Regions from separate parts of the Arthrobacter sp. LAPM80 genome, predicted to be linked through region 2. Evidence: riboswitches for the same ligand, from Rfam matches in the RefSeq annotation. Region 2 holds a riboswitch; the other holds the start of a gene.
What was found. A riboswitch is a leader RNA that binds a small molecule or an ion and turns the genes downstream of it on or off. The one in region 2 is predicted to bind cyclic di-AMP.

Region 1 (14,577 bases), on a different contig from region 2:
GTTCGGCCCTGACCGAGACCATCGGCATCGGCAAAGGCTCGGTGTCGCTGGAGGACATGTACAAGGCCGAGCTGATCATCATCGCCGGACAGAATCCGGGCACCAACCACCCCCGCATGCTCTCGGCCCTGGAAAAGGCGAAGAAGAACGGCGCCGTGATTGTGGCTGTGAACCCGCTGCCCGAAGCCGGGCTGATGCGTTTTGAGAACCCGCAGACGGTGCGCGGTCTCGTGGGCGGAGGTACGGCACTGGCCGATGACTTCCTGCAGATCAAGCTCGGCGGCGACCAGGCCTTGTTCCAGGGGCTGGGCAAGTTCCTGCTCGAGGAGCAGCGCAACCCGGGTTCGCCGAACGCCGGCCGCGTATTCGACACCGCCTTCATCGACTCTCACACCACGGGTTTGGGCGACTACCTGACACAGCTCGAAGCCGTCACCTGGGCCGAAATTGTGACCGCCACGGGCCTGACTGAGGCACAAATCCGGGCCACGGGCCAGCGGCTGATCGCGTCCAAGGCGACAGTTGTTTGCTGGGCCATGGGCCTGACGCAGCACAAGCACTCGGTGGCCATGCTGCGTGACGTGGTCAACGTGCTGTTGCTCCAGGGCAACATCGGCAAGCCCGGCGCCGGCGTGTGCCCCGTCCGCGGCCACTCCAACGTCCAAGGCGATAGGACCATGGGGATCTTCGAACGCATGCCGGCGGAGTTCCACGACGCCCTCGATGCGGAGTTCTCCTTCGCCTCCCCGCGCCCCCACGGTTTCGACACGGTCGCCGCCATCGAGGCCATGCGCGACGGCAAGGCCGGGGTGTTCGTGGGCATGGGCGGGAACTTTGTGCGCGCCACCCCCGACTCCGATGTCACCGAGGCAGCCCTGGGCAAGCTGTCCATGACCGCCCAAATTTCCACAAAGCTGAACAAGTCGCACCTGATCACGGGCCGCTCGGCCCTGATCCTGCCCACACTTGGCCGCACCGAACGTGACACGCAGGCGGGCGGCGACCAGCGGGTCACGGTGGAGGATTCCATGAGCGCCGTGCATGCCTCACGCGGGCGCCTCTCCCCCGCGTCGGCCAACCTGCTCTCCGAGGTGGCGATTGTCTGCCGTCTCGCGAAGCTCCTTTTCGAAACGCACGACGGCGGCACCCGCCCGGGCGCGCCCCTCACCGACTGGTCGGCCCTTGCGGCGGACTACAGCCTGATCCGAACCCACATTGCGAACGTGGTGCCCGGCTTTGAGGACTTTGAGGCCAAGATCGAGCGGCCCGGCGGATTTGTGCTGCCGCATGGTCCCCGCGACTCCCGCACCTTCACCACCGAGTCGGGGCTGGCCCATTTCACGGGCAACGAGCTGGAATATCCCCGCGTTCCCGAGGGCCGGCTGCTGTTGCAGACCCTGCGCTCCCACGACCAGTACAACACCACCATCTACGGCAAGGATGATCGGTACCGCGGCATCAAGAACGGGCGCCGGGTGGTCTTCGTGAACCAGCAGGACCTTGATGCGTTCGGCATTGCCGACGGCGCCATGGTGGATCTGGTCTCGGAGTGGAAGGACGGCGTGGACCGCCGGGCGCCGGGCTTCCGTGTGGTTTCCTATTCCACCCCGGTCGGCTGCGCGGCGGCCTACTACCCTGAAACGAACGTCCTTGTCCCGCTCGATTCCAAGGCCGATGTCAGCGGCACCCCCACATCCAAGTCGGTGGTGATCCGGCTCGAGCCCGTGGCCTGAGCACCGACCCAACCACCAAGTAGCCCGCAGTAAACGGCGAAAAACACGTCACAACCGTGATTTTTCGTCGTTTTCTGCGGGTCAGTTCGTGGGTGGGCAGAACTGGCCCCTCCACTGTCCGTCGCGGAGCCATTCGAGCGTCTGCTCCCAGAACGTGTGCCTGTAGCGGCTGTGGAACAGTGCGAAGTGTCCAAGCCCGGTTTCGCCGTAGTCTTCGGGGCGAAGGTGGATGACACAGGCCCGGCTGTTGGGTGTGTATGCGAGAGCCCGTTCCATGGCGGGGAGGGTGGCGTAGGAGTCGTCGTCGGGCGCCAGCGCCAGGATGGGTGCCGTCACCGCAGCCTGGTGCGACTTCAGCTCGCTGCGCCGGTAGCCGGCGGCCGACGTCGTAAAGTCCTTGCGACTGCGCGCCCAGTCAAGGGCGACACCGGCAGGAAGGTCCTCCATGAGTCCAAGCCGCTTGGCAGGGAAGTACCCGAACACCGCAACGAGCGGGACGGTGAGCACGGCACGGCCCCAGTGGCCTGCCATGCGCCTGAAGCGGAAGTCGCGCCAGTAGGCGTGCTGCGCCCCGACGGTGAGGATCCGTGACAACCGTGCCGCGTGACCGGCCAGTCCCACGCCGAAGCCGCCGAAGCTGTGGCCCACCAGGTGCACGGGCAGCCCGCCGGATTGCGCCAACGCCCAGGCGAGCACGGTGTCGATGTCAAGCGTGCCCCACTCGTACCACCGCACCCTTTGGCCACGCAGCGAGCCTCCCCTCGATGCCCCGATCCCCCTGTAGTCAAAGGTCACGGCGGCGAACCCGTTGACTGCCAGGAACGCGGCGTAGCGGTGGTAGTAGTTCGCTTTCACGGCCGTGGCGGAGGCGATGACCACTGTGCCCAGCCGCGCCACGCCGTCGGGCACGTCGAAGAAGGTCCCGTGCAGTTCCCGGCCATCCGGGCAGGTGAAAATTAAGTCCAAGGCAGCGGCATCGCGGTCAGTGTTTCACCCATTTTCGCTCCATGCGGCGGCACAACCATCAGGCCGTCGGCCGCGGCGAGTCCGCGCATCATGGCGGAATCGGTGTAGGCGCAAGGGGAGGCCAGCCCGTAGACCAGGCGGTACGGCATGAGGCGGGTGGGCCCCTGGTACTCCTTGATGGGAGATCCGCAGGCCACCTCGGTTGTGGCGGGCCGGGGCAGGCTTCCCAGCCGCGCCAGCAGCGGTGCACCGAGCATGATCAGGCCCACCATGGCCGCGAGCGGATTGCCCGGCAGTCCCACGATGAATCGGCCGTCGGGCAATTCGGCCAGCATGGTGGGGTGGCCCGGCCTCATGGAAATGTGCCGAACGTGGAAGGTCCCGCCCATGGCCGTGATCGCTTCGCGCAGGAAATCGACGTCGGAGTGGCCGGTTGCGCCGGTAGTGATGACGACGTCGGCGGGGTCGTCTTCGTCATCAGCCAGTGCATCGAGCATGGAAGCAAGGGAGTCGGCCGCCCGCTGCAGGCCAACGACAGTGCCGCCGAGCATTGACACGACCGCACCGAGCTGAGGCGAAAACGCGTCGCGGACAAATCCGGGCTCGGGGATGCCCGAGGCCACGACCTCGTCTCCCGTCAGGACAATTTTCACAGCAGGTTTGCCGAGCACGTTGAGCTCGTCCAGGCCGCCAAGGGCGGCAAGGGCAATGTGGGCCGGGTTGAGGGTGGTGCCGGCCTTGACCAGGAGTTCATCGGAAGCCGCCTCCTGGGCTGCGGGCCGTATGTGTTGGCCGTTTTTCGGTTCCCCAGGGCGGGCCCTCTCGCCGCGCACCAGGACAGGCAGGCCGTCCTCGTCTGTGGAAAGCGTGCCGGATTCGCTGCGCAGCACCGACTTCGCACCACGTGGAATAAGTCCGCCCGTGACGATGGGCACGGCCTGCCCGGGGCTCAGCTGCGCGCCCGGTTCGGCGAGAATCCAGGGCGGGCTGCCCGCAACGGCCCAGCCGTCCATGGCCGAGGAGGCATAGTGGGGCATGGCGTGGCGCGAATAGACGTCGCCGGCGAGGATCCGGCCCACGGCCGAGGCCAGCATGATGGGGTGTGCGGGCAGCGGCAGGGCCACGTCCCACGCCCGTTCGCGCGCTTCCTGCCACGAGTGCGGGAGAACCGTTTCGGCGTGCTCCACCATGGAAACGCTAGTTTCCTGTTGGTGTTTCGGCGGTTTCCGGGGCCGTTTCCGTGGCCCCGGCTTCGGCGGACACCGCCGGCGCAGGCACCTCGGCGGCTGCCAGCGCCTTCGCCATCCCCAGCGCCGCCTTCATGGCCGCGGCATCACTGGCCTGGCCCGATCCGGCGGCCAAGCCAGCGGCGAGTCCGGCAACGAACGTCGTCAGCGGGGCTGCGGGGCGCACGATCGAGTGCGCGGCCACACCAGCCAGGTTCAGCACGGCGTGGACGTCCACGTCGATGTCGGCAATTTCAAAGGCCTCCAGCAGCTTCCGTGTCCACGCCTGCAGAACCTCGTCTTGATTTTCCAACTGTCAGCCTTCCGCGTCGGCCGTCCCCGCGCCAATCCCCTGCGCGCGGGCGTCAGCCCAAGTGTCAATGTCAGCCGTCAACCCCGAAGGCACGGCGCATTCCTTGATGTTCACACTAGCAACCAGGGAGAAAACAGAAGCATTCTCCAGCCGTTGGGTCTTGCGCGCCGCATCGGAGGCCTCACGCAGCACCGCAAGCGGATAGATGGCGGCCAGCGGCTGCCGGCGGCCATCCGCAACAGCCATGACGCCCTCCCCCGCAGCACACCCGGGGAGTTCGGCGGCGAGCAGCTCCGCGAGCTCCCCCGCATGCGGCATGTCGCACGCAAGCACGAGCACATACCCGCCGCTGCCCGGCAACGCCGCAACGCCTGCCGCAATGCCCGCCGCCGGTCCGGAATATGGCGGATCCTCCTGCACTGCCGCCACCCCCGCAACCGTCTGGGCCGTGGCAAGCCACTGGGCGATGCTGCCAACGGGACCCACGACGGCGATCCCAAGTTGGGCGGCGAGCGGGACATGGGCGGTCCCGGCCTGGGCGGCGATCACCCGCGCCGCGGCGTCGACGGTGCGGGCAAGAAGTGTCTGACCGTCGAGCATGAGCCCTGCCTTCGGGACGCCATTAAGTCTGCGGGACAGTCCGCCGGCAAGGATCAGCGCCTGCATGCGGTTCCAGTGGAAGTCTTCATGCCTGCCATGCTATCCGGCGGTGCGGGACGCGTTTCCCACTGCCGGAATAAAACCTCGCCATCTGCTGCGCACCTTGGAGCCATCAGGAGCACCGCAACACCACATGTGCCCGCAGCGAGGATGGTCTGGAAATCGGCTATGAAAACGTCCCAGTCGACATGATCTGCGCGGCAAACTCCGTCTCCCCGGACGGTCTTCAACTACTTCGGCACCAAGGAAGGCGCCTACTCAAGCCACTGCCCACCATCGTCGGACAGCTCCACGGCGTCGAGGAAATGCTGTGGGTCATCACCATGTACCTCCTTGCCTCGACCATCATGCTTCCCATTTTTGGCAAGCTGGGCGGCATGGCACAGGACATGACGTGGCTGATCATTGGCCGCGGCATCCGGGGGTTGGGCGGCGGCTTGATGCTCACGGACGGCGTCTTCGCCCTGTCATTCGTGGCCGGCATGGCCACGCTGGCACTCACCTCAACACTGCCTGCACTTGTGGCCACGTGGGGGCACCAATAAGACTGAAACTCTCCGCAGATCATCAGCATGGGCATCGACAAGTACAAGTGGCTGCCCCTCGCCGCCCTGTCCTTCGTGGCCGGCGCCCTGGTGCTGATCGTCCAGAAACAGTTCCCCAATCCCCAGCTCGGCATGGCCACGGCCTCCAGCAACTACTTCCGGCAGATCGGCGCGGCCCTGGGCTCCGCCGTCGTCGGCAGCTTGTTGGCGACCCCCCTTGCCACGCTTCTAACGCCTGGTGCCGTTGTTGATCCTGGCATCCGTCCTGCTGCTCTTCGTCAAGGAAATCCCGCCGCCCAGCACCCTTGACCCCTAACCCCGGGGGGTCCTAAAGTCGGCGGGGCCTAACCTGCACAGTGGCCGCCCCAACCGGGCGGCCATGGTGCGGGGGTTAAATAAATGAACCCCGTCCGAGGACGGGGTTCATTGGGGTAAAGACGTTCTTAGTGACCCATTGCAATGAAAACGGGACCTGAACCGACGTTGACGGAGAAGACTGCGGTCGTGCCGCCGCCCCATCCACCGTGTACGGCCTGGCCGTTGCCAATGTAAACAGCGATGTGAGCCATGCCCATGCCGCCATCTGCGTAGTAGATCAAGTCACCGGGCTGGGCTTGGCCCTGGGAAACCGTGCGGCCCAGGCTCAGGTAGCCGGCGGGCCAGCCGTGGAAGTTGATTCCAGCGGCAGCCAGGGAGTTGCTGGCAAGCGCGGTGCAGTCCTGGCCAACGCCAAGCTGAGCCAAGGCTGCGCTGGCAATGGTGGCGCCAATTCCGCTTGCAACTGCAGGCTTGGGAGCAACCTCAGGGTTGCTGGTGGTTACAGTCGGAGCTGCTGCGGCTGCCGGTGCCGGTGCCGGTGCAATTTCTGCAACCGGTGTCACTGCAACGTCGCTGCTCTGTGCCTCTACAACTGCCGGCGCTTCAACAACGGGAGCCGGGGTGGAGGTGATTGCGGGGGTGGCGAAGGAGATCTTCACCGTGGATGCTGCCGTGATGGTGGAAGCAAGTTCCGTCTTCAGGTTCAGCGTGGTTGCACCGTCTGAAGCGCGCTCCACAGTGGGAGTAGCCGCGTTTGCTGCGATGCCGGACGTAAGGACCAAGCCGGAAGCTGCTGCGATAACAGCAGCCTGGCGACCAACCCCGCCGACATTGGAGCTGACGGCTTTCGTGAGGGTGGACATCGTGCCGGTCTTAACAACCTCGGCGCGGTGGCGCCCAAGGGCAGTGTTTGAAGCCAAGAAGGATTCCTCTCCCAATGCCTGCGAGGTAAGCTGTCGGATTCGGATGGGAGTCACCCGGTCGCTCCACGTTTCAAGGCACAGGGAATTGCTTCCCTAAAACTGTGACTGAACGCTTCGCGGCTTCACCCCAAGGATTTCGCACGTGATGCGAAACCCGATTATTGGTTCCCCCGCCCCTGCCAGACGATTGATACGAACGGACCATGAGTAGTGGCAGAGCTAGGCAATCCACTCACGGGCGCCGGCTTGATTCGAAGCTGGCGCGATTACGACGGTACAACAGATTTTTCGCAATGTCACGTTCAGGTCACGGTTCTGTGACTAAGTCGTAATCTAAATCAGCCTGTGGAGGAATTAAAGCCAGCCCATGGGATCGATGGTCTCGTCATTGACGATGACCTCGAAGTGAAGGTGGGGGCCGGTCGATGCGCCGGTGGAGCCACTGAGCCCGACCGCGTCGCCACGTTCAACCTTTTGACCAACCTTGACCAAGTTGCTGCTCATGTGGTTGTAGGAGGTTGAGAGCCCGTTGCCGTGGTCGATCACCACGCGGTTGCCACCGCCGTAGCTGTGCCACCCCGAGAAGGTGACGGTTCCGCCGGCGGCTGCAAGCACATCGGTGCCGCTCGCAACGGCAAAGTCCTGACCCGTATGGTGCTCATCAACCTGGCCCGTAATGGGGCTGATCCGGTCGCCGAACGGCGAGGTTGGCGTGAGCACCTTCAGCGGGGCCGACAGGGTTCCCTTGGCGGCCTGGGGCGTGACCTTGGAGGCATTGACCTTCAACGTTTCCTTGAGCCGGCCATCCGGGTTCAACGCGCTGGTGATGCCGGGAGCGGCAAAAGTAATGGGAATCTCGGCTGAGGCAGACACAACGGTTTCCACCGAGGACGCCGTCGAAGCCTGGAAAGAGGGGGCTTCCACAGCCTGACCCGAAGGCAGCGTGACCGCGAGCACCAGACCGGTTGCGGCCATGGCTACGCCAACTTTTTGACCTGCACCGCTGGCGGCCCCAGCACGCAGAAGCTGGGCCACTGAATTATTGGGAACTGCTGCACGCTCCACAGCAAGGGCTTCACGGCGACCGCCGGGCACCACGGTGAGCTCATGAGTCACCGGCGACGACGCACGACGGCGTCCCCGCTGTTTAACCTCTGACACTAAAAACCTCTCTGTATGGCACCTGCGAAGTTAGCTGTCGGATTCGGATCAGAGAGTCTTGCTTTTGATCCGGCCCATGCTTTGGCACACGGCGTCCCGTGGCGCAATGGAATGCGTCCAGGATTCGTGCGGCTTCAAGTGTGGGCTTCACCCCAAGGCAGACTGGGCTGTCTGCCAAAAGTGGTTCCCCCGCCCCTGCCTCATTGATTATTGTCCGTTCCGCGAAGGCAAGGTTCGGTGTCGCGGAACGGTAACGCTTTGGTTACAGCGTCAGATAGTTACTATACGGTACAGGCGGTAAACGTAACAATTCCGTTACCTAGAGTGTCAATAGTGTCCTGTCAAATCCCGTGGGCCCAACGCTGACCGAAAAGACAGTTGACAGGACCGGCGTCGGCCCTGATAGGGCAACTCCGACGGGCGCGGGCAAGGCCAACGGGCCTCGCCAACACGGACGGTTCAGGAATGGCCCGGGCACGCAACAGGCCCGGCTTGTGCCAGCCGGGCCTGCAACAACAACGGTCACTCGCGACAGGGCCAGTGCAGCCCGAGTCGCGCGAAACCGCTTGTCAGCTCATGGAGACAAACACATGCGAGGCGACTTCCGGCGGCAGTTCCAGTGCTCCCTCGATGTCAGGCACGCGCACCGAGATGTAGTCGCCCACCTGTGCGAGGGAGATTCGGGCCCCCGGGCGCAGACCGCCCTCGTCGAGCTGCTGGAGCAGTTCCGGATCCACCTGGATGCGCTCGGAAAGCCTGTGAATAACGACTTCCTGCCCTGGCGCATACGTGGCCATGGCGTCAACCAATGTGACCAATCCCGCAGCAAAATTGGGCGAAATCTCTCCGCCCAGTTCCTCAAGGCCGGGGATCGGGTTGCCATACGGGGACTCGCTGGGTTGGCCCAACAGCTCATAGAGGCGTCGTTCAACGCGCTCGCTCATGACGTGTTCCCAGCGGCAGGCTTCCTCATGGACATAAGCCCATTCCAGGCCGATGACATCGGAGAGGAGGCGTTCTGCCAGCCGGTGCTTGCGCATGACGCGTGTGGCTTTGTCCCGGCCTGTGGGGGTCAGTTCCAGGTGCCTGTCGCCGGAGACGATGACCAAACCGTCACGTTCCATCCGTCCGATGGTTTGAGAAACGGTGGGCCCTGAGTGGTGCAGGCGCTCGGCGATGCGCGCCCGCAGGGCAACAATGTTCTCTTCTTCCAACTCCAGGATGGTCCGCAAATACATTTCGGTCGTGTCAATCAGATCAGCCACGTCAGCATCCTCCTGTTAATTGGGGTTTTTGGGCAAGGACTTTCGTGTCTACGTTAGCCTGATTGCCGCGAAACCCGGTAAACCCGCATCCGAGGCAACCACTGTAAGGCAGTGAATATTTCCCACCGACCGGACACTTTTCCGCTTAGGGCCCGGTCTACGGCAGAATTGACACCAGCCCTTGGCAACCAATGAAACTTCCATCGCTTAATTTTTGGAGCAACTCGTGAGCGAATCCACGCCCCTCACCATTCCCGCCAACCTCCTCCCGGCCGACGGCCGCTTCGGCGCCGGCCCGTCCAAGGTCCGTGCCGAGCAGGTTGCAGCACTCTCCGAAGCCGGCTCCACACTCCTTGGCACCTCCCACCGCCAGGCCCCCGTGAAGAACCTTGTGGGCGATGTCCGCAGCGGCCTAAAGCAGTTCTTCGGCGCACCGGATGACTACGAAGTGATCCTTGGCGTTGGCGGCTCCACAGCATTCTGGGACGTTGCAACATTCGGTCTGGTTGAGAAGAAGGCCCAGCACCTGTCTTTCGGCGAGTTCGGCTCCAAGTTTGCCTCTGCCACCAACAACGCACCGTTCCTTGAGGCCTCCTCCATCATTACGGCTGCCCCCGGCACCCGCCCCGTCGCCGTCGCCGAGGCTGGCGTGGACACCTACGCGTGGCCGCAGAACGAAACCTCCACGGGCGTTGCCGCCCCGGTAAAGCGCGTTGCCGGTGCCGACGAGGGCTCTTTGGTCCTGATCGATGCCACCTCCGCTGCCGGTGGGTTGGCCGTGGATGTGCGTGAGAGCGATGTCTACTACTTCGCCCCGCAGAAGAACTTCGCGTCCGACGGCGGCATCTGGCTTGGCTTGTTCTCCCCCGCGGCTCTTGAGCGTGCGGCACGCATTGCTGCCTCCGACCGCTGGGTTCCGGACTTTTTGAACCTCAAGACCGCCATCGACAACTCGTTGTTGAACCAGACGTACAACACGCCTGCCCTCTCCACCCTTGTCACCTTGAACAACCAGGTCCAGTGGCTCAACACCAACGGCGGCCTCGACTTCGCCTCGGCGCGCACGGCAGATTCCGCCGGCCGCCTGTACTCCTGGGCCGAGTCCTCCAGCGTCGCCACCCCGTACGTGGTGAACCCGGAAGACCGCTCCAACGTCATCGTCACGATCGACTTCGACGATTCAGTGGACGCCGCCGCCGTCGCCAAGATCCTGCGCGCCAACGGCATTGTTGACACCGAGCCCTACCGCAAGCTGGGCCGGAACCAGCTGCGCGTCGCAACGTTCGTGGCCATCGATCCTGAGGATGTCACGGCGCTGACCAGGTGCATCGACTACGTCATCGAGAACATGTAACCACCTCTTTAGAAAACGGTGAAGGCCGCTTCCCTGTTCGGCGGATGCGGCCTTGGTTGGCCAGCCCACCTCCGGCACGTGCCTGGGGACGGTCCTTCACACGTCAAAAAATCGAGCCCCGCCAGATTCTGGCGGGGCTCGAAATTCCATGGCTTTATGCGGGACTGTCTTTAGTAGAATTCGGCACTGTCGGCGCCCGCTGACTCTTCGACGCCGTCCGTGGGGGCGTCATCGGAATCATCAGAGAAACCGTCGGCGTCTTCCCCGTCGGCCTCCTCATGGGTGTCCTCTTCATGGTCAAGGTGTTCCTGGGCCTGAAGCTCCCGGACCGCGACCGCGCCGTCGGACTCCTGCTGATCCTCGGGCCTGACCCGTTCCGACCAGGGCACCCACGCAGGTGCCAACACCGAATCTTCGGTGGGCAGCAGGCCAACTTCGTTGACAGTTGCCTCCTTGCCGCGCGATACCCGTGCCAGCGTGGCAAACCACACCCAGCCCTGGTAACCGGCCTTCTTGGACTCAAATAAATGTGTCACGCACCGGATTCCTTCACTGCGCGCGCCCAGGTGCCTCCCAATGTCCTCATTCTTGGCAATGGACCTCACGGCGTTGCGTGCGGGGTCGACTTCGGCGGCCAGGAAGGCATCAGGCTTCCCTACCCGCCAAACGGGCACGCCGGGTCGCTGCTCGTCGGCAACCTCTGTGGCTGCGGCGGTGGAGGGGGCGGTTGTATCGCCTGAAAGATCGGTCATCGTGGGCACCGTTATGCGTCGAAGTTGTCGGCAACCTTGCGCAGCGCTGCGGCAATCTTGCTCGCGTCACCGTCAGGATACTTGCCGTTGGTCAGGGTTCCTACAGAGTGCTCAAGCAATGAAACCAGGTCCTGGACAATTGGGGCGAGGTCGCGGGCGGGCATGCGCTTGGCTTTGGCCACAGTTGCACTGCGGTCCAGGATCTTTGCGGCCATGGCCTGGGCTCCCTTGCGGCCGTCGGCCACTCCGAATTCCATCCGCGTGCCGGGCTTGATGTCCCCGGCGTCGGCGGGCAGGGCGTTGGCGCGCAAAAAAACTTCGCGGCCGTCATCGGCGGCGATGATCCCGAAGCCTTTTTCGTTGTCGTACCACTTCACTTTGCCGATAGGCACTTGCTTTACCCCTTAAAAAGTCTTGTTGGCGTGAATCACGATCCGTGCCATTGCCAGCGTACTTCGCCGTACCCACGGCCAGGAATCCTGCGGCCGGTACCTGCGGTGACAGATCGAATAGCTCTAATACCTTCTAGGTTACCGTGTCGGGCAATGGTCGGCGGCTTTGTGCCCCAACTGTCCGCTGTTAGCGTTATGTGCATGAGCCCCCTTTATTCCGCCCCGCAAAACGTAGGCCGCGGCTGGCAAATTTTCAACTACACGGCCATGCTCATGGCGCTGCTTGCATTGATCGCCCTGATCGTTGTTCTCGTCAGCAAATGGGCCGGCGGAACACCGTGGCCTGGCTTCAACTGGATCGCCATGATCGCGTTGCCTTTGGCGTTTCTCATGATGGGCGGCAGCGTACTGCACTCTGTGAGCCTCCGACGCCGACTCTGAGTCCGTGCCCCTGCCACCGAGGCCATGGCTGCTGAAACCCAAACTTCGGACGCCGGTGACGGTTGGCACCGTCAGGCGTAGGATCACAAATCAGGGGTCCACTGCGGATCGCTCGTCAAGTCAAGGGGTCACCATGGGCACGGAGGAGTCAGTTGCCGCCCACTACGGGCGCGGCAACGTCGAAAAACAGTTGCTTGACATCGTCGAGGCTGGTGGCGGGAATCCGGAGGCCTTTGCCCCGGCCAAGCTGCACGGTGCCGACCAGTTGCACGTCGGCGGGGCGGATGCCACCACCAGGGTGGCCACCCGGGCCGGCATCAGCCATGCCACCCGGGTGCTCGATCTCGGCTCCGGCATGGGAGGTGTGGCCCGCCACCTGGCCCAGGAATTTGGCGCCACGGTCCACGGCGTGGACCTGACACCGGAGTTCGTTGCCGCCGCGCGATCCATAACCGAACGCACCGGCCTCTCAGGGCAAGTCACCTTCAGTGCGGGCAGCATCCTGGCCCTGCCGTTCGGTGACTCGGACTTCGACGCGGCCATCATGGTCCACGTGGGCATGAACATCCAGGACAAGGACAAGGTCTTCGCCGAGACCGCGCGCGTGCTGCGCCCGGGCGGCGTCCTGGCCGTGTACGACATCATGCTCATGGGTGGGGACGTGGAGCAGTATCCGCTGCCGTGGGCGGCCACTGCGGCGACCTCGTTCCTGCAACCGCCACTGGCCTACACAGATGCCCTGGCCCAGGCCGGATTCCTGGTTGACCAGGAAGCCAAGCCGCTGGCCGAGGGCATCGCCTTCCTGGAAAATGCACTGGCGTCAGGAGGTCCGTTGGGAGTGGAAGCACCCGCCCTGACCAACCTGCTGGCCGCGTTCAGATCGGGACTGCTGGCACCCGTGGAGATCTACGCGCGCCTGCTCTGAATTTGCTGGGCCCCGGCGCCGGTCAGAACAGTATCCGCAACCGTGCCAACCTGTCCCCGAGCGCCGAATCCCCTGAGAGCGTGGTGACGCCCGATTCGGGCAGCCTCCCCGACAGGCTGCGGCACAGCTCAAGGCTGTCGGCCCGCAGCTTGCCCGCCACCGCCCCCTCACCCAGCCGCCAGGTCCCTGCCACATCTCCCGTCAGTTCAAGTTCGACGCCGGGACCGGCACCCCACGCCGTTGCAGCGTCCCGCACTATTTGTTCCACCACAAGCCTGTCGGCCACAGTACGTACCCGCGGTTCTCCCGTGGCCCGGGCCAGGTCCAGGCCGTGCATCCAGGCGTCGCGCACATAAATGACGTTGAACAGATAGCCGATCCGCAGCGGTGTATTGCCCGGGGCCATGGTCCGCTCCACCGTGATTCTTGCGGGGCCGTTGGGGAACCTGCCGACGCGTTTGACCACTGCGGGGATGTTGGCCCGGTAGTGCGCGCCCAGCTGGGTTGTGGATTCGTGTGCATGGTCGTCAACCTGCACCTGGTTCGCGGCGTCAAGGGACGAAAGATGCGGGTAGCGCCGTCGTCCCTTGACCCTGCGCCACAGCAGTGCTGGTATCCCCGTCATGTCTTCCTGGGCGCCGATCAGGTGGCAAGCCATGTGCCGCACTGTCCAGCCGGCGCATTCGGTGTCCCCGTCCCACTGTTCGGGGGTCAGCCGTTCCAAGGAGCCCGCCAGGGCGGTCATGACGGCGAGGTAGGCGTCGGCGGCGTCGGGCCTGCTGGTTTGGGCCAGGGCTCGGGCGGAGATGATGGTGTTCATGGTGCCCTCTCTAGGGGAGTGTAGCGGGCCAGCCACATCTGCAGTGCGGGGTCGAGCAGCCGGGCATACCGCCCGGATCCGGCCGTGGCGTTGGGCTCATTGGCCAATTGTTGGGAGACGACGCCGGCTGTCACCGAGGTGAACAGCAACAGGGCGTCATCGCTTGTGGCGGCCGGAATGAGCCGGCCCCGCTCGACGGCGAGCACAAGCAGCGCCCGCATATCGGCAACCATGGCGACGTTGGGGGCGTAGGCCGTGGCTGACGGTTCGAATCCCGGGACCGGCCGCCAGTTGAGCAGCTGGGCACTGACGGGATGCATCAACGACCAGTCGGCATAGGCGTGCGCCCCGGCAAGCAGGGCGGCGATGGGATCTCCGCCATGGCGCGGATGGTTTCCGGCTTTGCGCACCGTGGCTGTCAGGTCCGCGGCGCCTTGGGCAAAAAGCGCGTCGTAGAGGGCCATCTTTGACGGGAAGTATTCGTAGAGCGAGGGCGGCTTCATGCCGACAGCGCGGGCGACACCAGAGAACGACATCCCGGCCACACCATCGCGCGCCATCAGTTTTACGGCCGCGGCGAGGATTTCCTCAATGGTGGCCTGCCTGCGGGCTGCGCGCCTGTCCTGGACAGCTTCCATCTCCCCAGTGTGCGCCTAATGGCGTTAGGAATACAAGAGGTCGTTAGGGAAATCCCCGGAGCTTTGTGCCGACAGCTGCCGCCTGCCCTCGACGGGCGTCACCCATGCCTCATGCCGGGAGGATGTCCATGGAAATAGTCAGGGC
Region 2 (14,577 bases):
CACCAGGATTCAAGCCACAGGCGTCACACGCATACCCGAGCGGTTGTTACCGCGGAACCACAAAATTGGTCAGTGTCGCATCCTGCCCGTCGAGCGTCGCCCAGTCGCCGCTGTGTTCCAGCACTGCAAACGCACTCGTGGGGAATCCCGAGGCCAGATCCATGTACGCATCCTGGTCCGATTCGCGTGAAGCCAGCCTCAGTGCCAGCCCTTGGACGCCGGGCATGTGGCTGATGACCATGAGCGTATTGACGGTTTCAGGTACGTGGTTGATGACCGAAAGCATCGAGGTGGCCCCGACGGCATAAAGCCCGTCTTCCAGCTTGGGAGTCGGGGCCTTCTCACCCAATTGCTGGCACACCCAGGTGCACGTCTGGCGGGTGCGCAGCGCCGAGGAACACAGGATGAAGTCAGGCACCACGGCGTTTTCCACAAACCATTTGCCGGCCAGCGGCGCCTCGTTGTGCCCACGCTGGGCCAGCGGCCTGTCGTGATCCTCAACGCCCAGCGGGAAGGCAGCCTTGGCATGGCGCATCAGGATCAGGCGTTTAATGTGGTGTTCGCTCATTCCTCCAGCTTAGTGACTGTTAAAGCAGTACGACGGCGGATCCCCCACACAAGGGGCGATCCGCCGTCGTACTTTATCTCAAATTGAGTATTCGGGGGCGGCCCAGACGACCACTTCGGGGTGCTCGTAGAACCGGTAGCCCTCGCCGCGGACGGTGCGGACCGTGTTGGCCAAGCGGCCCAGCTTGGAGCGCAGCCGGCGAATATGAACGTCAATGGTGCGCTCGTTCGGGACTTCGTCGGCGTTGCTCCAGAGACCCTCGAGGAGTTCATCTCGACCCACTGTGCGGGTGCCGTTTTCCACAAGGTAGTTCAGCAGTTCGAACTCCTTGAACGTCAGGTTCAGGGTGTCGCCGTCCAGGTGGACTTCGCGGCGGGCCAGGTCGATCAGTACGCCCGAGGGGCGCTGGTCTGCCACCGCCGCACGGACTGTCTCCTGGCGCTGGCGGGTGGCAACAGTGGGGTCGCCGAACGTTGAACGAACCACATCCAACGGCGTTCCGACAGCGTCCGACGGCGCAATGGCCACCGCGGCGTAGCTCTGGGCCTGCGGGACAAGGGTTTGGGCGTAGGCCCGGATGTCCTGGGCCAGCTTTGCCAACGACGTGCCGGCAGCGGCAGCCGTGTCCTCGTCAACGCCAACATAGAGGACGAAACCGCGGGCCACGTTGTCGGCAGTGACGCCGCGCAGCTTGTCCACGCCGGCGATGACGGGTGTGGGCGCAGTCATGGGATTGCTGTCCGTTGTGGGGGGCGTACGCAGGCGGAGCGCTGCACTGACAGGCTCCGAACGGTAACCATTGCCGTACCCGGGCCCATCCAGCTGGGAGGGTCGGGCCAACTGGCCGGGGCCGGCATTGCGTGCCCCCGCCCTGGCGGCGTTACGAACAGAGATATGGACGTATCCGGATGCTACTGACATTGAACTACCTAGCTGTATGGCCGTGATCCACGGCGCGAATGCTTTCCATGAGTTCCCTTGCCCGGGGGACTCTCTGTGCCCTGCAATGAGGGCGGGCCCATGGGCCAGGGCTGGCATCTGCCACCGTTTATTGCGTGGCGTCCTGGGGTGTGCGTTAGACCTGCATTCGACAACCACACATAAACCGTCCGGTCGTTCCGAGGCGGACAGTTGCTGCGGCTGCAGGATTCACTGGGTGGGTGTTCACGTAAGCCAGTGTGCTACGTAACAAAGCAAACCCGCAAGTAACAAAGGCTCTAAATGTCCAGTATGTGAGATTGTGTACTATTTTGTGATGAAACACATAGTGTTGAATTGCTCTCATTTGATGGGTGAATGACGATTTACGTCAAACTTAATCAATTCTAGAGACAGTTCTGGTGCCATAAATTCTATCCAAATGGCCTATTGGGGAAATTCATTCATTTCCACAGAAAGCATGCCGAAGCCGTCCGTCGCAAGTTCACGGCGACGCTCAGCGTTCTGTCAGAATATGCCGCTAGGGAAACAGACGTTTACGTCATGCGCTTGACGTTCAAAGCGGTCCCATCGAAGTGAGAACGGTTCCATCGAGGCCGGGAGCGCTCCGTGTCCCGGCACATCCCTAGCCTCCGCTCCGGCGAATCCCCGGCAACATTGAGAGCGGGTGCAGATCCCTGATCTGGTCGCGCAAGCGGACATTGTTGCGCCTGTTCATCATCGCCAGGGCGACCAACCCGGAGCCGATGGCAACTATGGCGCCCAACCAGAGCGACCAGCGGGCACCAAACTCGGTGGCCATCCAGCCAACAAGCGGCGCACCAATAGGTGTGCCGCCCTGCAGAACCACCATGTACACGGCAAGCACCCGCCCCCGCATGGCCGAATCCGTGGTCAGCTGCACCGTGGTGTTACAGGCATTCATAAACGTCAGCGAGGCAAGGCCCACGGGCACCAGCGCCACGGCGTACCAAAAGTAGCTGGGCATCAAGGCCGCAATGCCAACTGTCACGCCGAATGCCAGGGCACCTCCGACGATGTACAGCATCCGCATGTTCTTGCGCCGTGCGGCCAGCAGGGCGGCGGCCAGCGTGCCAATCGCCATGACCGAGCCCAGCAGCCCGTACTCCCCCGGCCCGAGGTGGAACACGGTCGTGGCCATCAGGGCGTTGGTGATCTGAAAATTCATCCCAAACGTACCCACCATGAACACCAGCACCATGATCATCAACAGGTCCGGCCGCTGCCGGATATAAACAAGCCCCTCGCGGATCTGCCCCTTCGCCCGCGGCACGCGCACAACCGGGGCCAGCTCGCTGACGCGCATTCTCCACAGTGAAAAAATCACCGCCGCAAAGCTGGCAGCGTTGAGCAGGAATGCCGGCCCTGTACCCACCAGTGCAATCACGAGGCCCGCAATGCCAGGGCCTGCGAGACGGGCCAGGTTGAAGGAGGCACTATTAAGCGCGACGGCGTTGGGCACGTCCTCCTTCGCGACGACTTCGGAGACAAACGCCTGCCGTGACGGGGCGTCGAAGGCACTGGCAACCCCCAACAGGAACGCCAATACATAAACATGCCACAGTTGTACAGTCCCCGTGACGACCAAAATTCCTAACAAAAGCGCACAAAAACCCATTCCCATCTGGGTCACGAGCAGCAGCTTGCGTTTGTTGACCCGGTCCCCCAGTACCCCCGCATACGGTCCAAGGAAGATAATCGGCAGGAATTGCAGGCCCGTGGTAATGCCGGCCGCCGTGCCCGAGTTGTGGGTCAGGACCGTCAGCACCAGCCAATCCTGGGCAACGCGCTGCATCCACGTGCCAATATTGGACACAAATGCCCCGGCCACCCAGAGCCGGTAGTTGAATACTTTCAGGGCACGGAACATTGAATTCATTTAGACGCTCATCGCCTGCAGGATCAGGGCCGCGTCATGGAGGGTGGCCCGTTCCTCCGGGGTGAGTGAAGCCACCCGCTTTGCCAGCCAGGCCGTTCGCTTGGAGCGAGCCCGCAGCAGGGCTGCTGCCCCTGTATCCGTAATTCGCACCAGTACCTGGCGCTTGTCTTCCGGATTCTCTTCACGGCTGACAAAGCCGGCCGCCGCGAGGGCGTTGACTATCCGCGTCATGGACGGGGCCTGGATCTGTTCCGCCGCGGCAAGCCCTCCCACTGTCCGGGGCCCTTCCATGATGGAGGCCAGGACTGAATACTGGCCGGGGCTGATCTCCCTTGACGCCGCTTCGGCACGCAGCCGCCGGGAGGTGCGCATGACAGCCACCCGCAGTTCCGCCGCAAGCGGTCCGGAGCCGATCGTCTTCGCGGGCTTTCGCCTACCGCCACCCTCCGCAGGGGTGACGGTGGCGGCCTGCGCGGGGCCCGCCGTCGTACATTGCGGGGAGGATTCGGTTGGGGAGGTTTCAGTCATCGCCGCTCAGCTGCCTAGGTCAGAAGTTTGGTATCTTCGAATCACCATTCTAGATCGTTAGCAATGCTAAGTAAACCGAAGGTCGCGCACCCTTGATACAAACAGCGTTACCAAAATGTGACATCCTATGTCGTTTCAGTTACGCTGGCAAAAGTGCCGACCGAACCAACTACGGTTCTTGGCACCGATGGACGGATCGCCGAGCTCTGCCGCCGCCCATCTCCCTCCACATCCATGGCAGAGACGGGGGACCCAATCTTTGCGGGCCCTTCCACAATGGAAGCCCTTGGGGTTAAGCCGGCACACCGACAGCAGCGATCATTGCTGCCCGCGGTGGTGCCGACCGGATTCTCTAGTCCGTTCCCGACAGCTCACCTCGCAGGCGTAGAGAGGCTCCTTCATGTCCAATGCACCCCAGCGCGGCCGCCGCCGCGCAGAACCAGTCCGCCGCCCGTCCATTTTTGGACTCGCATCCGCCCGTCCCGGAAGCCACGCCGCCGGGATTGCCGGAGCCAGTTCCACGGTCTCGGCTACGGCAAAATGCATGGCGGCTGTGGCCGTCGTCGGCGCGCTTGTGGGCGCCGGGGCCGTGGCCCAGCAGGTGGGCGCTTCCGGTGATCCGAGCATGACGAGCCTTGTTTCCTCTGTCGGCAACGATTCGGCAGCCTCTGCAGTCACGGCTCCGGCCAATGCAGCCATCAGCTTCCCGGGGCTCTCTGTCTCATCGAACCCGTCACCCACCAATGCCCCCGTCAAGGTCCAGTCCAACGACGTCAAGCCCGAGACTGCCCCGAAACCGTCCGCGGCTCCCGCCCCGGCCCCCGTTGCGGTTGACGATCCCGCTGGAGCCCAGGCTTACGCCTCAAGCCAACTGGCTTCCTTTGGCTGGGGTGCCGACCAGATGAGCTGCCTGACCCGGCTCTGGGAGCGCGAATCCAGCTGGCTCACGTCGGCCGAAAATGCCTCCAGCGGCGCCTATGGCATCGCACAGTCACTGCCTGCCAACAAGATGGACAGCACCGGCAGCGACTGGGCCACCAACTACAAGACCCAGATTCGCTGGGGCCTGAGCTACATCGAGGGCCGCTACGGTTCGCCCTGCGGCGCCTGGGGACACTCCGAATCCGTGGGCTGGTACTAAAACCTTTCCAAGCGGCTGGGCATGACCGGTGGCGAATCGCCGACCCTGCTGGGCCCCCGGCGGCACCATCACGATGCGTGGCGCACCGCAATGGACGGCGGCCGATGCGGTTGAGGGACCGCATCCCGTTGCCGGTAAGGAACCCAATGGGTACGGCTTGTTTGATGTGATCTGCAATGTCTGGGAAGGGTGCTGGGACTACGCGGACACGGCCCGCTACGCCGCGTCAGCGCCCCCGACGCCGTGCTGGAGGATGTGGGTTTCAAGGCGGCCCGGGGAGCCGTCGGGACCCGCCGCGAGCTTGCCAGCGGTGGGAGCTATTGGGGATCAGTCCACGACGCCGTAGAGACGGTCGCCGGCGTCGCCGAGGCCCGGCACGATGTAGGAGTTTTCGTCGAGGCCTTCGTCAATGGAGGCAAGGACAACGTGGACGTTGTCCCGCCCGCCATGGGCGGCCTCGAGCCTGGCCAGGCCTTCCGGGGCTGCCAGGAGGCAGATGCAGGTGATGTCCGCAGCGCCGCGGGCAAAGAGGAAGTTGAACGCCTCGATCAGGGTTCCCCCGGTGGCCAGCATAGGGTCAAGGACGTAGACCTGGCGGCCTGTGAGGTCCTCGGGGAGACGCTCGGCATAGGTGATGGCCTCGAGGGTTTCCTCGTTGCGAGCCATGCCAAGAAAGCCAACCTCTGCGGTGGGCAGCAGGCGGGTCATGCCTTCGAGCATGCCCAGTCCGGCGCGCAGGATCGGCACGACCAGGGGGGTGGGCTTGACCAGGCCGGTGCCAATGGTGGAGGTCACGGGTGTCTCGATATTGACGGGCTCAACACGGACTTCACGTGTCGCTTCGTACGCCAAGAGGGTGACAAGTTCCTCTGTCAGCTGCCGAAAAATCGGTGACGGGGTGGTCTTGTCCCGCAGGACAGTCAACTTGTGGGCAATCAGCGGATGATCCGCAACCAGTACGCGCATGAATAAAAGCTACCATTGAGCCGTGCCCAACACACATGATTTCCCCCCCATGGAGACAACCACCACGGCTTTGCATGCCCAATGGATGGGCCTTGCCCTTGCGCAAGCCCGGCGCGCCTTGACGACCGACGATGTGCCGATCGGCGCCGTCGTGCTTGGACCCGACGGCGAGGTCCTGGGTTTGGGACGCAACGAACGTGAGGCGCACGGGGATCCGACGGCCCATGCCGAGGTGGTCGCGATCCGCGAAGCCGCGGCGAAATTGGGTTCGTGGCGGCTGGCCGATTGCACCCTCGTGGTCACGCTTGAGCCCTGCACCATGTGTGCCGGGGCGATCGTGCTGGCGAGGATTCCGCGCGTCGTTTTTGGGGCGTGGGATGAGAAGGCGGGCGCTGCGGGATCGGTTTTTGACGTGTTGCGCGAGCGTCGGCTAAATCACTGGGTTGAGGTGTTCCCCGGCGTGCGCGAGGACGAGTGCGCCGTGCTGCTGACCGACTTCTTTGGCGGACACCGCCGCTAGCCGGCCGCCGCAGCGAAGATTCCCTGCTGTAACGTCTTCTGACGAACCCGTTGACAGGGCTCCGACCAATCTCAGGGGAAAAAATGGCATCATGGCGCGACACCACATCCGAGGCGGCCCAGGAAGACTTGGGTGCATTGCTGAACATCGCCATGCCCTTTGCGGAACAATGCCTTGAAAAGTACGGCGAATTCTTCCCCTTTGCCGCCGCGATCGGCACCGATGGCGAGCCGATCTACCTCATGGCGGAGCCGGACGAAGATGACGCTATCGTGGTTTCGGACGTTTCGCTCAGCAACCAGCACACCGACGCCGTCCATTTCGCCGCGGAACACGCAGATGGGATCGCCCTGAGCATCCTGCAGCCGTACACGCTCGGCGACGGCGGGCCCGAGTGGGGCGAGATGACAGTCAGCATGGGCGAACCGATCCTCTGGCGCGCAACGGAGCAGTAATCCGGCCGGTTATTCCCTCGATGCGGCGTTGAGGGCGTCGATCCGCTTTTGCCTGCTCGACGGCGAATCCAGGCTGAAGGAGCGGAAGTCGCCCAGGTCCTCGCGAATGAAGGCCTCGACGTCCTGGATTCTTTGCTTCACGGCGTCGCTGGCCTTGTTGAAAAGCCAATGGGCGATGCGTTCCTCGCCGGGATCGTACTGCCACAGGCCGATGATCCGCCCGCGGTCCACGATGGGGTGGTCGGGCAGGTCGGCCTGCAGGGCAAGCTTGGAACTGAGCAGCTGGCGATCCCGATCGTCTTCGGCAAAGTGGTCCGCGGCGTTGCGTCGCAGCAGGAACAGGGCGTCGGTTCCTGCGAGCAGCTGGATTTGCTCGTCCTGGGGGGAGCTGAAATCCTCCGCTTCGGCAACGTCGGCCGCCAGCATCCACAGGCCGTCATGTTCGACGGCGCCCGCGGCTCCCAGCGCGGCCTTGGTTTGCGCCACGGTGAAGGCAGTGAACCACTGCGTCTGCTTGAGCGTGGCCCCGCCTGTCCAGGCCAGGTAGTTCGCCATAAGCCTTGAGCGGGCATCCTCCCCCGATTCAGTGGCGGGCGGCAGGCCCCACGCAGTGTAGGAGTAGCGCTGCTGGTCGAGCCGGCCGTTGACGGGAACCCGTCGGATGCGCCCGTCGGCCTGTAATAGGCCCAGCACCGTGGGAAGTGTTGTGGAGGCGCCCTTCTTCTTGCCCTCCTCGCCCAGGTTGCGGACAGCTTCCCCCAGCTGCTCCTTGAGCTGCTTCGGGTCAAGCGGGCCCTTGGCGTCCTGGAGAAGTTGCAACGTTTGCGCCTCCAACGACGCAACTTCCGCCCGGTCGACGTCGAGCTTGTCCAGGACCTTCAGCGTCACCTCCGCCGCGCCCTGGCCAAGCGTCAACGCCCACGCGTAGTCCGCTTCGCCCAGCACATAGGTGCAGCCGCGCGCCGTCGGAAGTTCGTGGATGCGCAGGGCAGCGACATCGGCGTCGGCCTGCTCCCTGCGGATGCCCGCGCGGGCGAACAGCGTCAGGTAGGGATTGGCGCCGCCGACCGACCGGGCCCAGCCCGCCCGGCTCAACACATCAGCCGCACTACTGCCGGCAAGTGACCCGTCAAGGCCTTGTTTGTGCCAGGTCCAGGCACGTTGTGCTGCGTTGTCCATATGCTTATCTTGCACCATGGGTACCGCGGATTTTTGTTGTGGCGTTTGACCCGGTAGGGTTGACGCGTTGGTGACGTGTCCGAGCGGCCGAAGGTGCAACACTCGAAATGTTGTTCAGGTGAGAGCCTGACGTGGGTTCAAATCCCACCGTCACCGCCAATGTGCAAGGCCCCTGCTTCCCTTTGTTTGAAGGAAAGCAGGGGCCTTTGTCATGTCCGAGCGGATATGTTTTGCGGGCGGATGCCGTTTAGCTTCAGATACTTGTACTTGGCTCCGAGACAGCCCACGGCCTGGACTTTATCCGGATGGAGCGTCAATGACGCCATGACGGCGGCTTTTTCGGTGGTGTCCGTGCCGATCGACGCACTCATGAACGGCAGACTTTCGACCTTGTCACGCAAGGTCGCGCGCTCGCCACCGGTGGCGTCGGTAATGACGTACGTATTGGGCTGATCTGCAACAGGGGTCACGGTCCAGGCGACCGGGTGTGTAAAGCTCAGGGAACCGCCCGGCGTCGTGAATGTTTGTTCCGCCGGCTCAACGGAGGCCTGCGTAGGTGTCGGGGCTTCCGTGGGGGCCCAGACGGGCGTGCTGGCGCCGTCGTGGGGCATCGCAGCTAGCGGAGAATCCCGGCACCGAATTCCTGCTTCTCATCCAGCCGTGCGAGGGCTTCGACGCAGCCGCCTGGCGTGGCCTTTTTACGGACCAGTCGCTGGTTTCAGGGCCGTGACGTCATTCTTTACGTCTGAGAGCCGCCGGGCGCGCGGCCAACTCCGTTTCGTCGATTTCCCCGTGGGCAAATCGTTCGTTAATGATTCGTTCGGCCTCGTCATAGGGCGTACCGTAGGGGCCATGTGGTCGTGGTCCATTCACACCCATGCCCAGGCACCCATGCCATAGTCCCATTCATACATCATGCGATATTCTCCCTTCTCACTCATTTGCCTATGGGTGAAGTGTCACCTGCTCGTGATCGTCTGTGTAGGGCCCTTTGACCTCAAAACACGCTGATGGGTCGTTTTCATGCAGCGGGATCCATGCGCGCTGTGCTGCTGGATATGTGGTGGCCTCTCACTATTTGAGGTAGGAGAAGACTCCCATCATGCCGCGTTCGGCATGGTAAGCGTTGTGGCAGTGGAAGAGCCACTGGCCCGGATTGTCCGCATCGAAGTAGATTGTGACGATCTGCTTGGGCCGCACGATGACAGTATCCTTGCGAGCACCCACCGTTCCGATTTGAAAAGTGTGGCCGTGGATGTGCATGGGGTGCCACATATCGGTGTCGTTGATGAACTTTACTTCCACCCGTTCCCCAGCCTTGATGTCGAAAGGATTCTGGAAGGGTTTGGCCATGTTGAAGCGTTGGCCGTTGATGCCCCAGTCGTAGTTGGACATGCCACCTGTCAGGCGCACCTCATGGGTGCGGTCCACTGCCTTGGCGGGCAAGTTCACGGCCGGATCTGCGGTGAGCTGGCCGCCGTCAACAACCTTGCCCTCCAACTTTTTTGGCAGGCTGGACAATGCCGGTGCTTTCCCGGTCCGTGTGGTGACCAGGCCGTAGGTCATCTGGGCTTTGCCCTCGGCCAGTGCGAGCACGGGGGTGTAGCCGTCGCGGACGGTCAGGATCGCGTCGATGCGCTCGCCCATGCCCAGGACGACGGCGTCGACGTCGGTGTGTTGGACGGGGAAGCCGTCGGTGTGGGTCAGGGTTAGTTTCTGGCCGGGGACCCCGACCCGGTAGGCGGTGTCCCCGGCGGCATTGATGATCCGCAGCCGGACACGTTCACCTGGATTCGCTGTGAAGGTCTCAGGGTTCCCGGGGTCGCGGCCGTTGAAGAGGTGGAGCGGGTAGGCGATGTCGCCTGCGTCCCCGCCCAAGAAGTCACTGGTGGCACCCATGAGCATGTGCCCCATCACCATCCCACCGCCCCCGCCGCCGTGGCTCATGCCGCCCATGGAGCCCATGCCCTGGGAGACTTCCTTCAGGACCTCATCCGGGGTTCCGGTGACACCATCGAGCCAGTCCTCCAGGACAATCACCCAGTCCTTGTCGTATTTCAGGATTTCCTGGGGGTCCTCAATGATCAGGGCACCGTAGAGGGCACGTTCCCGCTGCATCTCCACGTGCGAGTGGTACCAGTACGTGCCCGGGTGCGGGAGCTTGAAACTGTAGGGGTAGTCCTTGCCGGCGGCGATGGCGTCTTGGGTGAGACCCGGGACGCCATCGGCGTTATTGCGCAGGGCCAGCCCGTGCCAGTGGATGCTGGTGGGCTCGGTGAGCTTGTTGTTCAGTGTGACGGTGAGCTGGTCTCCGGCCGTGCCGCGCAGGGTGGGGGCGAGAAGGGCGCCGCCATACCCCCAGGTGGTGATCTTCTTTCCCGCCAACGTGGTGGAGAAGGGCTCGGGGGTGAGGGTCTTCGTAACGGTCTTTCCAGTGGATGCCCTCCGGGTTTCATACTCGGCGATGAGCGGATTGCTGGGCAGGATGCGGTTTGTCTGCCCGGTCGCGGTCGGACCCGGGGTGGGTGTGCAGGCGGCCAGGGCTGCCGCTGCGGTGGCCGCGACGGAGAGCCCCATGAAGGAGCGCCTGTTCAGTGTGTAGCTCATTGGATATTCCTTTGAAGAAGGTGTGGTTGGACGACGGTCAGGAAAGTGCCGGAGAGGTTTTGCAGCTGGTAGATTCACTGCACCCCCGGTCCCCATCAGGACGCTGCCAGGGAGAACGTTGCCCCGCCGTCGGTGGAGACCTGGACACCCTCGGTGGTGGCCGCCCAAATCCAAGGCTTGCCCGGACTGCCTTCCCTTGCGGTCACCGCCTCGACCTGGCCGGCAATCCTTCCGGTCGCTTTCCAGGTCAATCCTGCATCGGTGGAGACGTAGACGCTCCCGTCGGGGGCAACACCGACGGCCTCCGTGGGAGCTTTCTCCACCGGCGTGGCAAAGGTGACGAACTGGATAACCGGTCCGCCGGGGACGGGCTGCCAGGTCTTCCCGTGATCCGTGGAACGCTGCGGCCCCTCCTGGGTGGTGGCTAAAACGACCGTGGAGGTGGGGCTGCCGGCCAGGACGGCCGGCACAAAGTTCGCATCAGAGTTCGTCCAGGATGTCCCGTCGGTGCTGGTACGCAGTTGTCCATCGAATGCGACCAGGGCGCCGCTGCTGACGGTCAGGGCGTGGAAGTCGGATTGTCCACCGCGGGAGACTGGTTGCCAGGTCTTGCCGGCATCCGTGGAGCGGATGAGACCGACTGGGTTGGGCAGGGAAGACCCGGGGCCCGGGTGGCCGGAGGCGTAGAAGACGTTCGGCTCACCCGTTGCCGTGAATCCCATCAGGTCGATGGTGGCCTCACTGAGCTTCACCGGGGTCTTGGTGGTCGCGTCAAAAAGGCCGTCATGGGTGGCGAGCAGGATCCTGGTGGAGACCGGGTCCACGCTGATGCCATGAATATGGCTCACGGCTGCTGCCGGTGTGGGACTGGACGGCGGGGTTGGAGGGGAGCACGCCGTCAAGGCCAGTGGCACAAGAAGAAGTATGGCGGCAAGGGAACGGTGGAAGCGTAAAAAGGTGGTGCAGGGTTTCACAGGGACCTCCAAAAGATGAGAAAGGAAGGGCGGTGGTGGTCGGCCACAAACCATGGCGGGCCACCGCCGGACGTGCTGGCTTACCGTGGGTTACAGGGCGGCGAGCAGGTCATTGATTTCGGTTTCCTGTGAGGCGGTGATGCTCTTGGCCAGCGCCACAGCATCAGCGTTTTTGCCGCCGGTGACCTCGGACTTGGCCATCGCGACGGCGCCTTGCTGGTGAGCGATCATCTGGGTCAGGAACAGCTTGCTCGCATCATTTCCCTGAGCTGCCTTGATCTGTGTAGCCAGAGCCGTAACCTTCGGATTCAGACCGGTCTTGGCGAGCATAATGTTGCTCATCTCCACCGCTTGGACGTGGTGGGGGGCATCATTTGGGCGGACATCGTGTCGGCGGCGTTGCGCTCCCCGACTGCGACGGCCGCCTGCATGGTGGAGGTGGTCGCACTGCCGTGGTTCATGCCCTGCATTGAACCATCGCTGGCACCGGTTGAGCATCCGGCCAGGGCGATCAAGGCTGCAGCAACGGTGGCGGAAATTGTCAGAAATTTCTTCAAGGGAACAATCCTTCAGTAATACAAGTCTCAAGAGTGTGCAGCGGCGCCCTTATGGAAGGACACAACGATGAGGACCTGCCAAAAAAATTGGCAAGTCTGGTCATCGGTTTACGTTCTGCTGATCGAGAGCTGGTTCAGTGAGGGAGGGTCGGGGGCCCGGTCGCCGGACTTGTGCCCCGGGGCGGGCGCAAAGACCGCAGGTGCGGCCAGTTGAGTGCTGATCACGGGTGGGGGAACACTTAGCACAGCAGGCCCGATAGAGGGAACGCACGCCCCATGCATGGCCATGGTGGCCTCACACCCGGACGGCATGGCGTGAGCGGACTCAGCGGCTGACTGGGCCGTGAGAGCTGGTGGCAAGGCGGGGACGCTCATACTGACAGCTATCACCGGCGCCGCCTGTGCGCCTCCGATCATATGCATGCCCAAGAGGCCGGTGACAATGGCCAGAACAACCGAGAGCAACCCGCCCCAGCGCAGCAGGGATCCCGTCGTCGAGACGTCGTGGCACGAGCGCATGGGATCCTCTCTGGGTCTCGGGGCTGATATCGGTTCGTTGATTATTGTACGGGGGCGGACTGGCTAAACACTTGGTGCATGATCAACTGGCGTTAGCCGGGTTGAGTTTGAGCCGGCGTAGTAGTTGGGCGTTCAGGGCCACCACGATGGTGGACAGGGACATCAATACAGCACCGGCTGCCGGTGAGAGTACGATCCCGGCAAACGCCAACACGCCGGCGGCCAGCGGCACGGAAATAATGTTGTATCCGGTGGCCCAGATGAGGTTTTGCCACATCTTGCGGTAGCTGGCATGGGAGAGATCCACCATGGACAGCACGGCACGGGGGTCGTTGCCTGCCAGGACCACGCCGGCCGATTCCATGGCGACGTCGGTGCCGGCGCCGATGGCAATGCCCACCTCGGCACGTGCTAGGGCGGGGGCGTCGTTGACGCCGTCACCCACCATGGCCACCTTTAGCCCGCGAGCCTGGAGTTCGGCTACTTTCTGGTCCTTGTCCCGCGGGAGAACTTCGGCGAAAACCTCATCGATGTGCAGTTCGGCGGCCACCGCGGCGGCAACCTGGCGGGCGTCGCCGGTGATCATGGCCACCTTGATCCCACGGTTCTGCAGGGCGCCGACGGCCTGCCGGGATTCCTCGCGAATTTCATCCTCCAACGCCAGTGCACCAATCACTGCCCCGTCACGCATGACATGCAGCACGGCCGCTCCCCGGCCCATCCACGCCGAGGTGGCCGCGCGAATGGTGTCCGGCTCCGTTAGTGCGAGCGCTGCCAGGAGGGCGGGGCCGCCGACGGCGACAGTTGCGTTGCCTACGATGGCTTGGACGCCCCGGCCGGTCATCGACTGGAAGTTGCTGGCGGTGGGTGTAGGTGCGCCCCTCTGCCGGGCGGCTGCGACGATTGCGCGGGCCACGGGGTGTTCGCTGTCGGATTCAACGGCTCCGGCAAGGGACAATAGCTCATCGGTTGTCACGCCGTCGGCGGCAACAACGTTGGTGACGGCTGGTTCGCCCTTGGTTAGGGTGCCGGTCTTGTCGAAGAGCACGACGTCGATGGTGCGCATCCGCTCCAAGGCCATTCGATTCTTGATCAACACCCCGGCACGGGCGGCCCGCTCCGTGGAAATGGCGATGACCAAGGGGATGGCAAGGCCCAGGGCATGCGGGCAGGCAATCACCAGCACCGTCACGGTGCGGGTCACGGCATCCGGGACACTACCCAGCAGCGACCAGACGATGAAGGTGATGACACCGGAGCCCGCGGCAAAGTAAAACAGGAACGCCGCAGCTCGGTCGGCCAGCGCCTGGGCGCGGGAGGTCGAGGCCTGCGCCTCGGCGACGAGGCGCTGTATCCCGGCCAGGGCGGTGTCATCACCGACGGCGGTGACCTGCATTCGCAGGGAGTTGTCGGTCGCGACGGTGCCAGCCACCACAGGATCATCCACGGTGCGCGGGACGGTCCTGGATTCCCCGGTGATCATCGACTCGTCCACCTCGGCAGACCCGTCGGTGATGACGCCGTCGGCCGGCATGCGGGCACCGGAGCGGACCAGGACAATATCGCCGGCCTGCAGCTCGGCAACGCTGATGGTCTCCGTGCCACCGTCGATGACCCGTTCGGCCTCATCCGGCAGCAGGGCGGCCAGGGCATCCAGGGCGCCGCGGGCCGAGCCCAGAGCCCGCATTTCAATCCAGTGCCCCAGCAGCATGATGGCCACCAGC

Region 1: linked by a shared signal. The riboswitch ahead of AAGW05_RS02610 (M23 family metallopeptidase) and the one ahead of AAGW05_RS12730 (hypothetical protein) in region 2 are both predicted to bind cyclic di-AMP.

Annotation. Positions count from the first base shown of each region.
Region 1 covers NZ_JBCHVD010000002.1:47,491-62,067, reverse strand. The annotation lists gene AAGW05_RS02650 (FdhF/YdeP family oxidoreductase) at 1-1,733, shown strand, start outside; gene AAGW05_RS02645 (alpha/beta fold hydrolase) at 1,815-2,699, opposite strand; gene AAGW05_RS02640 (molybdopterin molybdotransferase MoeA) at 2,690-3,889, opposite strand; gene AAGW05_RS02635 (DUF6457 domain-containing protein) at 3,897-4,238, opposite strand; gene AAGW05_RS02630 (molybdenum cofactor guanylyltransferase) at 4,242-4,904, opposite strand; gene AAGW05_RS02625 (hypothetical protein) at 5,087-5,443, shown strand; gene AAGW05_RS02620 (hypothetical protein) at 5,471-5,752, shown strand; gene AAGW05_RS02615 (NlpC/P60 family protein) at 5,887-6,681, opposite strand; cyclic di-AMP (ydaO/yuaA leader) riboswitch at 6,686-6,887, opposite strand; gene AAGW05_RS02610 (M23 family metallopeptidase) at 7,039-7,845, opposite strand; cyclic di-AMP (ydaO/yuaA leader) riboswitch at 7,848-8,070, opposite strand; gene AAGW05_RS02605 (metal-dependent transcriptional regulator) at 8,415-9,110, opposite strand; gene serC (phosphoserine transaminase) at 9,337-10,464, shown strand; gene AAGW05_RS02595 (DUF3027 domain-containing protein) at 10,635-11,216, opposite strand; gene AAGW05_RS02590 (cold-shock protein) at 11,228-11,608, opposite strand; gene AAGW05_RS02585 (hypothetical protein) at 11,810-12,049, shown strand; gene AAGW05_RS02580 (class I SAM-dependent methyltransferase) at 12,183-12,974, shown strand; gene AAGW05_RS02575 (maleylpyruvate isomerase family mycothiol-dependent enzyme) at 12,997-13,794, opposite strand; gene AAGW05_RS02570 (TetR/AcrR family transcriptional regulator) at 13,791-14,432, opposite strand.
Region 2 covers NZ_JBCHVD010000011.1:93,425-108,001, reverse strand. The annotation lists gene AAGW05_RS12750 (SixA phosphatase family protein) at 47-568, opposite strand; gene AAGW05_RS12745 (winged helix-turn-helix domain-containing protein) at 647-1,489, opposite strand; gene AAGW05_RS12740 (MFS transporter) at 2,133-3,407, opposite strand; gene AAGW05_RS12735 (MarR family winged helix-turn-helix transcriptional regulator) at 3,408-3,935, opposite strand; cyclic di-AMP (ydaO/yuaA leader) riboswitch at 4,139-4,332, shown strand; gene AAGW05_RS12730 (hypothetical protein) at 4,336-5,076, shown strand; gene AAGW05_RS12725 (SUMF1/EgtB/PvdO family nonheme iron enzyme) at 5,150-5,422, shown strand; gene upp (uracil phosphoribosyltransferase) at 5,404-6,042, opposite strand; gene tadA (tRNA adenosine(34) deaminase TadA) at 6,092-6,562, shown strand; gene AAGW05_RS12710 (hypothetical protein) at 6,646-7,017, shown strand; gene AAGW05_RS12705 (DNA glycosylase AlkZ-like family protein) at 7,027-8,196, opposite strand; tRNA gene AAGW05_RS12700 (tRNA-Ser) at 8,266-8,355, shown strand; gene AAGW05_RS12695 (hypothetical protein) at 8,406-8,807, opposite strand; gene AAGW05_RS12690 (multicopper oxidase family protein) at 9,271-10,803, opposite strand; gene AAGW05_RS12685 (F510_1955 family glycosylhydrolase) at 10,899-11,651, opposite strand; gene AAGW05_RS12680 (DUF305 domain-containing protein) at 11,868-12,119, opposite strand; gene AAGW05_RS12675 (hypothetical protein) at 12,116-12,334, opposite strand; gene AAGW05_RS12670 (DUF6153 family protein) at 12,443-12,853, opposite strand; gene AAGW05_RS12665 (copper-translocating P-type ATPase) at 12,936-14,577, opposite strand, start outside.